DNA from 4 places in the Enterobacter bugandensis genome. Region 2 is predicted to be linked to each of the others. Evidence: predicted binding sites of a transcription regulator. Region 2 holds the regulator's gene; each other region holds the start of a gene.
What was found. Region 2 encodes PurR, which represses purine synthesis genes. Its sites were predicted from a motif close to CANGCAAACGTTTGCNTG; they were not measured.
Positions count from the first base shown of each region.

Region 1: the regulator PurR is predicted to act here: its motif matches at 1,477-1,494, upstream of gltS (sodium/glutamate symporter).
Region 3: the regulator PurR is predicted to act here: its motif matches at 1,816-1,833, upstream of purT (formate-dependent phosphoribosylglycinamide formyltransferase).
Region 4: the regulator PurR is predicted to act here: its motif matches at 1,779-1,796, upstream of pyrC (dihydroorotase).

Region 1 is NZ_LT992502.1:88,592-91,675, reverse strand. Features, by position in the region: gene recG (ATP-dependent DNA helicase RecG) at 1-115, shown strand, start outside; gene gltS (sodium/glutamate symporter) at 118-1,320, opposite strand; gene xanP (xanthine/proton symporter XanP) at 1,546-2,937, shown strand; gene DG357_RS00445 (AsmA family protein) at 3,057-3,084, shown strand, end outside.
Region 2 is NZ_LT992502.1:2,008,590-2,011,673, reverse strand. Features, by position in the region: gene DG357_RS09870 (MFS transporter) at 1-176, opposite strand, end outside; gene cydH (cytochrome bd-I oxidase subunit CydH) at 340-429, opposite strand; gene purR (HTH-type transcriptional repressor PurR) at 727-1,752, shown strand; gene punR (DNA-binding transcriptional activator PunR) at 1,770-2,681, opposite strand; gene punC (purine nucleoside transporter PunC) at 2,796-3,084, shown strand, end outside.
Region 3 is NZ_LT992502.1:2,873,085-2,876,168, forward strand. Features, by position in the region: gene ptrB (oligopeptidase B) at 1-960, opposite strand, end outside; gene DG357_RS13985 (tellurite resistance TerB family protein) at 1,046-1,696, opposite strand; gene purT (formate-dependent phosphoribosylglycinamide formyltransferase) at 1,867-3,045, shown strand.
Region 4 is NZ_LT992502.1:1,780,089-1,783,172, forward strand. Features, by position in the region: gene bssS (biofilm formation regulator BssS) at 1-76, opposite strand, end outside; gene dinI (DNA damage-inducible protein I) at 349-594, opposite strand; gene pyrC (dihydroorotase) at 669-1,715, opposite strand; gene DG357_RS08670 (lipoprotein) at 1,842-2,402, opposite strand; partial or broken gene mdtH (multidrug efflux MFS transporter MdtH) at 2,526-3,084, opposite strand, start outside.

The DNA of each region.
Region 1 (3,084 bases), 1.9 Mb from region 2:
CATGATCCCCGAAGTTCAGCGCCTTGCGCGCCATATTCATGAACGCTACCCCGAACAGGCGGCAGCGTTAATTGAACGCTGGATGCCGGAAACCGAACGGTATTCCAACGCCTGATCTCAGGCAAATATCGGCAGCATCAGGTACAGCTTGATCACCAGCGCGTTGACGATATCAATGAAGAATGCGCCGACCATCGGGACCACCAGAAACGCCATATGCGATGGCCCGAACCGTTCAGTGATCGCCTGCATGTTGGCGATAGCCGTAGGGGTAGCCCCCAGACCAAACCCGCAGTGACCGGCCGCCAGCACCGCCGCATCATAGTTTTTCCCCATCATGCGCCAGGTCACGAACATGGCATACAGCGCCATAAACAGCGCCTGCACCGCCAGAATCGCCACCATCGGCAGCGCCAGCGAGGCCAGCTCCCACAGCTTCAGGCTCATCAGCGCCATCGCCAGGAACAGCGACAGGCAGACGTTGCCGAGCACCGATACCGCCCGTTCAAACACGCGGTAGAAGCCCATCAGCGCCAGACCGTTGCTCAGGATCACCCCGATAAACAGCACGCAGACAAACGTCGGCAGTTCAAACGCGGTACCCGCCAGCCATTGCGCAACCACTTTGCCCACGGTCAGGCAGATGGCAATCATCGCGATGGTTTCAATCATCACCAGCGAGGTGATGCTGCGTCCAACGTCCGGTTTTTCAAACGCGGTCGGCACCATTTCATCGTCCGGTCTGCCATTCGGCGTGGTGGAGTGCTTCACCAGATAACGCGCTACCGGGCCGCCAATCAGGCCACCCAGTACCAGGCCAAAGGTCGCGCAGGCCATCGCCACTTCCGTCGCGTTTTCAAAACCGTAGCGTTCGATGAACAGCTTGCTCCACGCCGCGCCGGTGCCGTGACCGCCCGAAAGGGTAATCGACCCCGCCAGCAGCCCCATCAGCGGATCCAGCCCCAGCAGCGTTGCCATACCGATGCCAATCGCATTTTGCATCAGCAGCAGCCCCACCACCACAATCAGAAACACGCCGAGCACCTTACCGCCCGAGCGCAGGCTCGCCAGGTTGGCGTTCAGGCCGATGGTGGCAAAGAAAGCCAGCATCAGCGGGTCTTTCAGGGACATATCAAAATCAATTTCCCAGCCCATGCTTTTTTTCAGTATCAGCAAGGCCAGCGCCACCAGCAGACCGCCGGCGACAGGTTCAGGAATAGTGTATTTTTTCAGAAAGGAAACGCTGTGGACCAGCTTGCGACCAAGCAGAAGAACCAGCGTTGCGGCAACAAGGGTCGACAACGTATCGAGATGAATCATAAAAGGCTCCTGTTATGCGCGTATTCCATACACACGCGGCGTTATCCTGGGCCGGTTTGCGCTCGTCATGAGCCCCCGGCGCAAAAAGTGTAATTTTTTTTTCCGATAGGTTGTAAAAAACCTGCTCACAGCGGCAGATTTTCTTCCTTTTTTTTGCTGGCAATCGTTTGCTTTTACCAGGTGGTCAGATAAAATGCCCGCTTTTCCACCGTGGGATTGCCGCCGATGTCCGTTAACACCATAGAATCGCCAGATGCGCAACCGATTGCGCAGAAGCAAAATAGCGAACTGATTTACCGCCTTGAAGACCGACCGCCGCTGCCGCAGACGCTTTTTGCCGCCTGCCAGCATCTTCTGGCGATGTTTGTTGCGGTGATCACCCCGGCGCTGCTGATTTGCCAGGCGCTCGGTTTACCGGCGCAGGACACGCAGCACATTATCAGTATGTCTCTGTTCGCCTCCGGCGTGGCCTCCATTATTCAAATTAAAGCCTGGGGCCCGGTGGGGTCTGGGCTACTGTCGATTCAGGGCACCAGCTTTAACTTCGTGGCGCCGCTGATCATGGGCGGTACGGCGCTGAAAACCGGCGGTGCGGATGTTCCGACCATGATGGCGGCGCTGTTCGGCACGCTGATGCTGGCAAGCTGCACGGAGATGGTCATCTCCCGCGTTCTGCACCTGGCTCGCCGTGTGATCACCCCGCTGGTTTCCGGCGTGGTGGTGATGATTATCGGCCTGTCGCTGATTCAGGTGGGCCTCACCTCCATCGGCGGCGGCTACGCGGCAATGAGCGACCACACCTTCGGCGCGCCGAAAAACCTGCTGCTGGCGGGTGTGGTGCTGGCGATCATCATTCTGCTTAACCGTCAGCGTAACCCTTACCTGCGCGTGGCCTCGCTGGTGATCGCCATGGCGGCGGGCTATCTGCTGGCGTGGGCGCTGGGGATGCTGCCGGAGAACACCACGCCGACCAACAGCGCGCTGATCACCGTCCCAACGCCGCTTTATTACGGCCTGGGCATAGACTGGGGTCTGCTCCTGCCGCTGATGCTGGTCTTTATGATTACTTCTCTGGAGACCATCGGTGATATCACCGCCACCTCCGATGTCTCCGAGCAGCCGGTGTCCGGCCCGCTGTACATGAAGCGTCTGAAAGGCGGCGTGCTGGCGAACGGCCTGAACTCGTTTGTCTCTGCGGTATTCAACACCTTCCCGAACTCCTGCTTCGGCCAGAACAACGGTGTGATCCAGCTGACCGGCGTGGCCAGCCGCTACGTTGGTTTCGTGGTGGCGCTGATGCTGATCGTCCTCGGCCTGTTCCCGGCGGTGAGCGGCTTTGTGCAGCACATTCCTGAGCCGGTGCTGGGCGGCGCAACGCTGGTGATGTTTGGGACTATCGCGGCCTCCGGCGTGCGTATCGTCTCGCGCGAGCCGCTGAACCGTCGCGCGATCATGATTATCGCGCTGTCGCTGGCCGTTGGTCTGGGTGTTTCCCAGCAGCCGCTGATCCTGCAGTTTGCGCCGGACTGGGTTAAAAACCTGCTCTCTTCCGGCATTGCCGCGGGCGGTATCACCGCTATCGTGCTGAACCTCGTTTTCCCGCCTGAGAAGAACTGATCTCCCTCACGGCAGGCAGTCAATGCCTGCCGTGACATCTAATTACACCATTCCCGCCTTGAGCATTGCGCATAAATCGTGCATAACTCCCTTATGTTCGTTTCGCGGGATGGAAGACCATGAAATTTATTGGAAAGCTACTCGTCT
Region 2 (3,084 bases):
AGCGGCGCTCCTACCATCACGCCGATGGCGTAGGCGCTGATTAACATCCCGGCGGCCGGGATCGAGACGTCCACGCCCCGGGCGATAACGGGCAGTAACCCCATCGAGGAGAATTCAGTGGTGCCAATCCCAAAAGCGCCAATCGCCAGGGCCAGCAGGGGAAAATTGATTTTCATGCGTCAACTCCGGATGCCGTGTCATGTGGTGACACAGAACAAAGAAGCGGAAAGCATGACATCAATCACAAAAAATGAGAAGTTAACAAAATGGCAAAAGATTTTTGCCAGAGAAGTAACAATCGGAGCGTTCGGGAGGGAGAAGGCTCTCCCCCCGCGTAAATCAATGCAGCGCAGCCGTCAGGCCAGCCGCCACAATCAGCGCCAGCACAATAACGGTGGTGAACAGCGAAAACTTCAGATCGGAACTCATCAATTTTTCTCCTTTTAATCCCCCCACGAAAAGTGAGCTTGCTCATTTTTGCACAGTTTACGTCAAAAATCTTCCTGGATTTAAGCTGATAAACACTTTACCTCTTCCCCTTTTCATCAAGATAGGCCAAAATTCCACGCTAAATTTATTAGCGTACCGGCCATTGACCCCCTCCTGACGTCCCGTGTCGTTTTCCCGGCGTGCCGCAATTCAAAATTGCGTGATAAGGGTGAGAGAAGGCAAACGTTTACCTTCAAGTTTTTCAGGAGTTTAGGATATGGTCTGGAGTGACATTTAATGGCAACAATTAAAGACGTAGCAAAACGCGCAAACGTTTCCACTACAACCGTATCACATGTAATTAACAAAACCCGTTTTGTGGCGGAAGAGACGCGCAACGCCGTCTGGGCAGCGATCAAAGAGCTGCACTACTCGCCAAGCGCGGTTGCGCGCAGCCTCAAGGTTAATCACACCAAGTCTATTGGTCTGCTGGCGACCAGCAGCGAAGCGGCCTATTTTGCCGAGATCATTGAAGCGGTAGAAAAAAACTGCTTCCAGAAAGGCTATACCCTGATTCTCGGCAACGCCTGGAACAGCATTGAAAAACAGCGCGCCTACCTGTCGATGATGGCGCAAAAGCGCGTGGACGGCCTGCTGGTGATGTGTTCAGAGTACCCGGAATCCGTGCTGTCGATGCTGGAAGAGTATCGCCATATCCCTATGGTGGTGATGGACTGGGGCGAAGCGCGCGCCGACTTCACCGACTCCGTTATCGATAACGCCTTCGAAGGCGGTTACATGGCGGGCCGTTATCTGATCGAACGCGGCCACCGCGAGATTGGCGTGATCCCGGGTCCGCTGGAACGCAACACCGGCGCGGGCCGCCTGGCCGGTTTTATGAAAGCGATGGAAGAAGCGCTAATCACCGTGCCGGAAAACTGGATCGTGCAGGGCGACTTTGAGCCGGAATCAGGCTACCGCGCGATGCAGCAGATCGTCTCCCAGCCGCACCGTCCAACCGCCGTTTTCTGCGGGGGCGATATCATGGCGATGGGCGCCCTCTGTGCGGCCGACGAGCTGGGTCTGCGCGTACCGCAGGACATCTCCGTGATCGGGTATGACAACGTGCGCAACGCGCGCTTCTTCACGCCAGCGTTGACCACCATTCACCAGCCGAAAGATTCGCTGGGTGAAACCGCCTTCAATATGCTGCTGGACAGGATCGTCAACAAGCGTGAAGAGTCGCAGTCCATTGAAGTTCATCCTCGCCTCATCGAACGCCGTTCCGTTGCGGATGGCCCGTTCCGCGACTACCGTCGTTAATCTCATTGCGGAGCCAGTCAGTCTGGCTCCCGCAGCCACTCCCGGTTAAGCGTTTCGCTGTCCCCCAGATAGTCCAGCAGCCAGGCCATCGCCGGCGAGACATCATTTTGTTGCCAGGTGAGGCAGCAGGCCGCATCCGGGAACGGATTCTCCAGCGTTAGCTCAACCCACTCACCGGTGTCGATTCGCGGACGTGCAAAATGGGCGGGCACCATGCCTACGCAGAGCCCGGCGCTGAGGCACGTCGCCGACGATCCCCAGTCAGGGGCGACAACCCGCCGCTGGTTGTCCAGCAGCCAGGTAATTCGCTTCGGCAGCGAGCGGGAGGTATCTTCCAGCACCAGCGACGGCCAGCTGCGCAGCGTATCATCGCTCAGCGGCACTTCCGTCGCCGCCAGCGGATGATCGCTTGCCACCACGCATTTCCAGCTCAGCATCCCCATATCGCGAAAGGCGTAACGTCCCCCGACCGGGATCGCCTGGGTCGCGCCAATCGCCATCTCTACCCTGCCGTCCGCCAGCGCATCCCAGACGCCGTTGAACACCTCCTGCGAGACCCGCAGTTCTACGTCAGAGAAATGCCGATAAAAATCGACAATCATCTGCCGGGTGCGCTCGGGCTTAACGATATTATCCACCGCAATGGAAAGGTGCCCCCGCCAGCCGTTCGCGATCTGCTGGCACTGCTCGCGGGTGATCTGCATTTTTTTGATAACAGAACGTCCTTCCTTCAAAAACCACGCCCCTGCGGGCGTTAATTCAACATCACGATGCCGCCGTTCAAACAGCGGTACCGCCAGCCACTCCTCAAGCTGTCGCACCGTATAGCTGATGGCTGAAGGGACGCGGTGCAACTCCTGCGCCGCTCCGCTAAAGCTGCCGTTACGCGCGACAGCATCGACCACTTCAAGAGAATAATCGGACCACATTTTCTGCCTGCAAAAAATTTGAATGCACCCGCCAAATATTAGCGTTTCACAAGCGGCTTTGCACTCCCTACACTCAGCGCCAACATATACCTGCCTCCTCAGGAGAATAAAACAGTGCAACCCAGGAAAGGTTTTTTAGTCTGGCTCGGCGGCTTAAGCGTGCTGGGCTTTTTGGCCACCGATATGTACCTGCCGGCGTTTGCCGCCATGCAGGAAGATTTGCAAACCCCTGCTGCCGCCATCAGCGCCAGCCTGAGCCTGTTCCTGGCCGGTTTTGCCTTCGCGCAGCTGCTCTGGGGACCGCTTTCGGATCGCTTTGGGCGTAAACCGGTGCTGCTGCTGGGGCTGGCCATTTTTGCCGTGGGCTGCCTGGGGATGCTATGGGTGCGCGATGCCACCTGGC
Region 3 (3,084 bases), 860 kb from region 2:
CCCTTCCAGCATCACCTGATCCCGCGCGGGAATGAGCACCTCCCACTTGCGCTCGTCGCGCACCTTGGTTTTGTACAGACCAAAGTTCTTGCCTTCACGATTCGAACGCAGATAAAAGCTGTGCTGGAAGTGATCCAGGCTGTACTCGTGGTCCTTGCGGCGCGGCAGGAAACAGAGCGGCTGGGCGTCAGGCAGTTCGGCATCCAGGAGCAGCACTTCCGAGGTGGTGGCGCTGGCGAGGAAGATAATCACATAGTGGCGCGAGGAGGTTTTATGCAGGCTGACATAAAACGTTTCGTCTTTCTCTTCATAGACCAGCTCGTCATCGGCTGAGTCCGTGCCTACGGTATGGCGCCACACCTGATAAGGCAGCAGCGTGGAGGCGTGCTTTTTAACGTAGTAGACCGTCTCGGAATCGTTCGCCCAGACAAAATCCGGGGAGACGTTTTCCAGCATTTCCGGATACCAGTTGCCGGTTTCCAGATTGCGAAAACGCAGGCCGTACTGGCGCCGGGAGAGATAATCCTCCGCCAGCGCCATGATGGTGTTGTCCGGGGAGATGGACATACCGCCCAGGGTATAAAACTCGCTGTGGGCGGCACGCTGGTTCGCATCCAGCAAAATGTCCCATTCATCCCACTCGGCGCTTAATACCGACTGTCGTTGATAGATGGGATACTCGTTGCCCGGCTCATAGATATGGCGATAGCGATAGCCGTTTTTGGTCCAGGGCGCGGAGATGTCGCGCTGGGGAATACGCTGCACCATTTCGTTCAGCAGCTGGTCCTGCAGCGCCTGCTGGCTGGCCATGACCCTGCGGCCATAGTCGTTTTCCTCGTGCAGGTAGTCGAGCACCTCTGGCCGGGAACGCGAATCGTCCCGCAGCCAGTAGTAGTTGTCTATGCGCGTATCGCCATGCGTGACGATCGCATAAGGAGTACGTCGGGCTTTCGGTGGCATGTCATCATTCTTTTAAGTTTTACACCCTATAAGGTTGGCAAAACCCGCGCATGATGCAAGCGAAACATGACCCCGGGAGCGCGAGTTAGCCCTGTAGCGCCTGTTTTTGTTCCCCGATATCTTTTTCTATCCCCTCGCGCACGTCCTGAGGGATCTTCAGCGCGTCGCCGAGGGCGTTAAGGTAGCTACGCTCCATAAAGTGATCGATATCTATGGCGGCACAGCTGAGAAAATAGAGTTCCAGCGCTTCTTCCTCATTTTTCACGCTCAGTGCCAGACGCTGCGGATCGAGCGGCTGTTCAATGGCCTGCGCCACCAGCGTTCTGCCCTGTTCTTCAACACCCGCCTCGCGCAGCTGCTGTTCGATAGCCGCTCTTTCATTATCATCAATATGCCCGTCGCTTTTGGCGGCAAACACCAGCGCAAGGATGAGCCGCTCCGTGCGCAGATCCAGCGGAGAAGTATGCTCCCCATAGTGAGGTTCATCGCGGTGCGCCGCTCGCACCCTGTCCTTATATTTGTTCCACAGCACGGTGCCGGCGATAGCGCCGCCCCCGGCCAGCAGCGCGCCGGTACCGTACTTCGCCAGCAGCTTGCGTGAGGATTTATTGGCAACCAGCAGCCCTGCCAGCCCACCGAGCGCCCCCGGTACCAGCAGTTTGCTTAGCCCCTGTTCGCCGGAACCAGACGTTTTCTGCCCTAACATGGATTGCAGTTGATTTAACCAGCCTGACATGGTTTCCCTCGCTTAACGGTTAACATGTTCTCCAGCGTAAGCGAGCAGGCGTCAGGAAATGTCCATCAAGCCTAAAGAAGCGCAAATTTCTGGTCTGCCCTTTTGCCGTGCGCAAGACAGACGCAAACGTTTTCGTTTATACTGCGCGCATCTTTTTCAGGGGGAATGTTATGACTCGTTTAGGAACCGCGCTGCGACCTGCGGCGACGCGCGTAATGCTGTTGGGATCGGGCGAACTGGGTAAAGAAGTCGCCATTGAGTGTCAGCGTTTAGGGGTGGAGGTGATTGCCGTAGACCGCTACGCCGACGCGCCCGCCATGCACGTCGCCCATCGTTCTTATGTGATTAACATGCTGGACGGTGATGCTCTGCATACGCTCATTGCACGGGAGAAACCGGATTTTGTCGTGCCGGAAATTGAAGCTATCGCAACCGATACGCTGATCGCCCTTGAGCAGGAAGGCCAGCGCGTGGTGCCCTGCGCGAAAGCCGCAAAGCTGACCATGAACCGTGAAGGCATTCGCCGCCTGGCGGCGGAGGAGCTGGGGCTGCCTACTTCAAGCTACCGTTTTGCGGGTGACAAAGCCGCATTCCTGCAGGCCGTTGAAGAGATTGGCTACCCGTGCATCATTAAGCCGGTGATGAGTTCTTCCGGGAAAGGTCAGAGCTTTATTCGCGACAGCAGCGCGCTGGACAGCGCGTGGGATTATGCGCAACAGGGTGGCCGTGCCGGTGCCGGTCGCGTGATCGTCGAAGGCGTGGTGAAGTTTGATTCCGAAATCACTCTGCTCACCGTCAGTGCCGTTGACGGCGTCCATTTCTGCGACCCGATTGGCCACCGCCAGGAAGATGGCGATTATCGAGAATCCTGGCAGCCGCAGCAGATGAGCGACCTGGCGCTGGAGCGTGCCCGGGAGATTGCCCGTAAGACCGTTCTGGCCCTGGGCGGTTATGGCCTGTTCGGCGTGGAGCTGTTCGTCTGCGGTGACGAAGTGATCTTCAGCGAAGTCTCCCCTCGCCCGCACGACACCGGTATGGTCACGCTCATTTCGCAGGATCTCTCGGAGTTCGCCCTGCACGTGCGCGCCTTCCTCGGCCTGCCGGTTGGCGGCATCCGCCAGTACGGCCCGGCGGCGTCGGCGGTGATCCTACCGCAGCTTACCAGCCAGAATGTGACGTTTGATAACGTCGAAGGCGCGGTGGGCGCAGGCCTGCAGGTCCGTCTGTTCGGCAAGCCGGAGATCGACGGTACGCGTCGTCTGGGCGTGGCGTTAGCCACCGGGGATAACGTTGACGAGGCCGTAGTAAGAGCAAAAGCAGCGGCTGCGAACGTTCAGGTAACAGGATAAAAAAAACGGGCCGAAAGGCCCGTTTTTCATGCTGCATAT
Region 4 (3,084 bases), 230 kb from region 2:
CATCGTAGCTATCTACGGTACTGATATCCCAGCCTACAAGCGGATGGGTCTGGATGACTTCGTTATTCTTTTCCATTATAACCCCCTTAATGCGTGTTAGAAGACAACGGCTCTGAGGTTCAATGCATGTTTTTCTGAAAGCTTCTTCAGTATACCAAGTAATAAGGGTTCCAACGGGAAAAATAAACAGGTAGCAACACATTTTTCTGCTTTTTAGGATTGTTCGAACAATAAAACACCATCTCGTTCACGATTTTTTAAGAACACGCTGAATTAATTTGAACTTTCGAAATTACAGGCAAAAAAAAGCCGGGGCGACCCGGCAAAAAACACAATGAGGGAGCAGTGTTAATCGGTTATGAACCAGTCGTCTGCGCTTTCCCACGTTTCCTGCAGGATTTCGCTAATGCGATCTTTATCTTCTTTTGCGGCACCCATGACGGAGAGGTTGTTCGCTGCGGCGTAACGCACCGTTACGGCACCCGAGTTGTCGGGAAAGGTGTTGTTAATACGACGGGATAATTCGCCTGCCAGAGCGTCAAGCGCGCCGGCAGGCAGAACGGTAGTTTTGGCTATGGTGACTTCAATACGCATAAATGCCCCCTGTGTAATATACTGTTTATTTATACAGGCATATTGTCGGTTTGACAACAAGGGGCGTTGATTTTTTAGCGTTTTACCGTCCAGCTTACGGTTTCACCTGCCAGGAAGGGGATCAGCGTGTCATCCGTCAGCGCGATAGACTCCTCAACCTGGCTCGCTTTGCGCTCCAGCTCAATGAAGGTGTCATTGACCGGCAGGCCGTAGAAGCGCGGGCCGTTGAGGGAGCAGAACGCTTCGAAATGTTCCAGCGCGTTCATCTCTTCAAATACGGTTGCGTAGCTGGCAAGCGCCGTTGGGGCGTTGAAACAGCCCGCGCAGCCGCAGCTTGCCTCTTTGCGATGGCGGGCGTGAGGCGCGGAGTCTGTGCCCAGGAACGCACGAGTGAATCCGCTGGCGACCAGCTCGCGCAGCGCCTGCTGGTGAACGTTGCGCTTGAGGATCGGCAGGCAGTACAGGTGAGGGCGCACTCCGCCCACCAGCATATGGTTACGGTTAAACATCAGATGCTGCGGGGTGATAGTCGCAGCGATCAGTTCGTTACCGTCGCGAACATACTCTGCCGCGTCTTTGGTGGTGATATGCTCAAAGACCACCTTAAGCGCCGGCAGGCGCTGGCGCAGGGGCTCCATCACGGTTTCGATAAAACGGGCTTCACGGTCGAAGATGTCAATCTCCGCATGCGTTACTTCACCGTGTACCAGCAGCGGCATGCCCAGTTTCTGCATGCGCTCCAGCACCGGCATGATGGCATCAATACTGGTGACGCCGTGGCTGGAGTTGGTGGTGGCGTTCGCAGGGTAGAGTTTCGCCGCCGTAAATACGCCTTCGTTAAACCCGCGTTCCACTTCGTTCGGATCCAGTGAATCGGTCAGGTAGCAGGTCATCAATGGAGTGAAATCATGTCCCGCCGGAACGGCATCCAGAATGCGCTGACGGTAGGCAATGGCGGCATCGACGGTGGTGACTGGCGGAACCAGGTTTGGCATGACAATCGCGCGGCCATAAATTTCACTGGTATAGGGCACGACGGTTTTCAGCATATCGCCATCGCGCAGATGGATATGCCAGTCGTCTGGGCGGCGGATTTTAAGAACCTGGGGTTGTGCAGTCATGGAAGCTCCGGCTTGTCAGGAATCAGTCATAAGGATGGCTGTTTTTGCCGGACACAAATCATAAGCGGAAACGTTTTCGTTTGCACACTTTTCCGTAAAAAAAAGGGCGCCGCAGCGCCCTTCAGGTTAATCGGTGAAAGGAATAACGATCTCTCCCGGTTTCACCTCTATCCCTTTTGCGTATTTCTTCGCGAGAGCTTCACCCTGGCTGTTGTCTTCGCTTAAGACGTACGCCGGCTGCTGGTTAAAGTAGTTTCGCAGCGACTGGTTCAGATAGGGCATCAGGGTTTGCAGTACCGGCGCCATTTTGTCCGGCGAAACCTGTGCATCGACCACTTCCATCTCCTGCAGGAATATCGCCCCTTTCTCTTTGTTGAAAACGGGGAGCGCCTTCAGCTTGAGCTTGATGTTGGCTTTCTGATTGCCAAAAAGGGACGTCATATCAAGCGCGGCATCGCCTGCGAGAGTGACTTTATTCGGCTCTTCGCGACCAATCTGGCTGGTGAGATTGGTGAGCACGATGTGGGCATCGGCCAGCCCCGGCACGCCAATGTCTTTAGAGAAATTGTTATGTTTTTCCAGCGCCTGATTAATTTCCTGCTCACTGACGGTATATTGCGTAAGCTGGTTACAGCCCACCAGCAGACCGCTGACAACGAATGCCGCGGCTAAGACAATTTTCTTCATAGTGCTCCTCAACGAAAAATCGGCGCTTCTGTCCTGTTACGCCAGTATGTCAGCGTGAATGGGCAGAAACCAGCAGAAAAAACTGAGAAGTGGGGCGGGAGAGGCTCCCGCCCGAGGGAAAGGCTACGCGCCAGGCTCCAGCATGCCGCTCGCGCTGCGCTTCTGGCTGAACTGCCACCACAGGGCGAGAAGCGTCATGACGCCCACCACGCCGAGCATCATCCAGGGGAGTTCCGGCTGGTTCAGCGCTTTGCCGGCATCGAACAGCCAGCCGCCGCCGGCGTAACCCAGCGCACCGCCAAAGGCCAGACCCAGGCGGCTGAAGCCCATATAGCTGCCGCGCGCACGCGCATCCGCAAGCGAGGCGCTCAGCGTTTCGCGGGCGGGCTCGGCGATGATGGAGCCGATATAGAAGGTGCAGATCAGCGTAAAAAGCTGCTGAAGCGTGTTTACCAGACCGATCGGCATCATGCTCAGCGTCATCAGAAATAGCCCGGCCATCAGGCGATGCTCCAGGCGAAAACGCCGTTCACTCCAGCGGGCAATCGGATAAAGCAGCGTTAATGACAGGCAGGCTTCGATGGCGTACATCCATTTTACGGCAGCAGGCGTGCCCGCAATATCGTTCACCATGATTGGCAGCATCAGCATCACCCTGTACGGCGAGCATGTAATAGCCGGT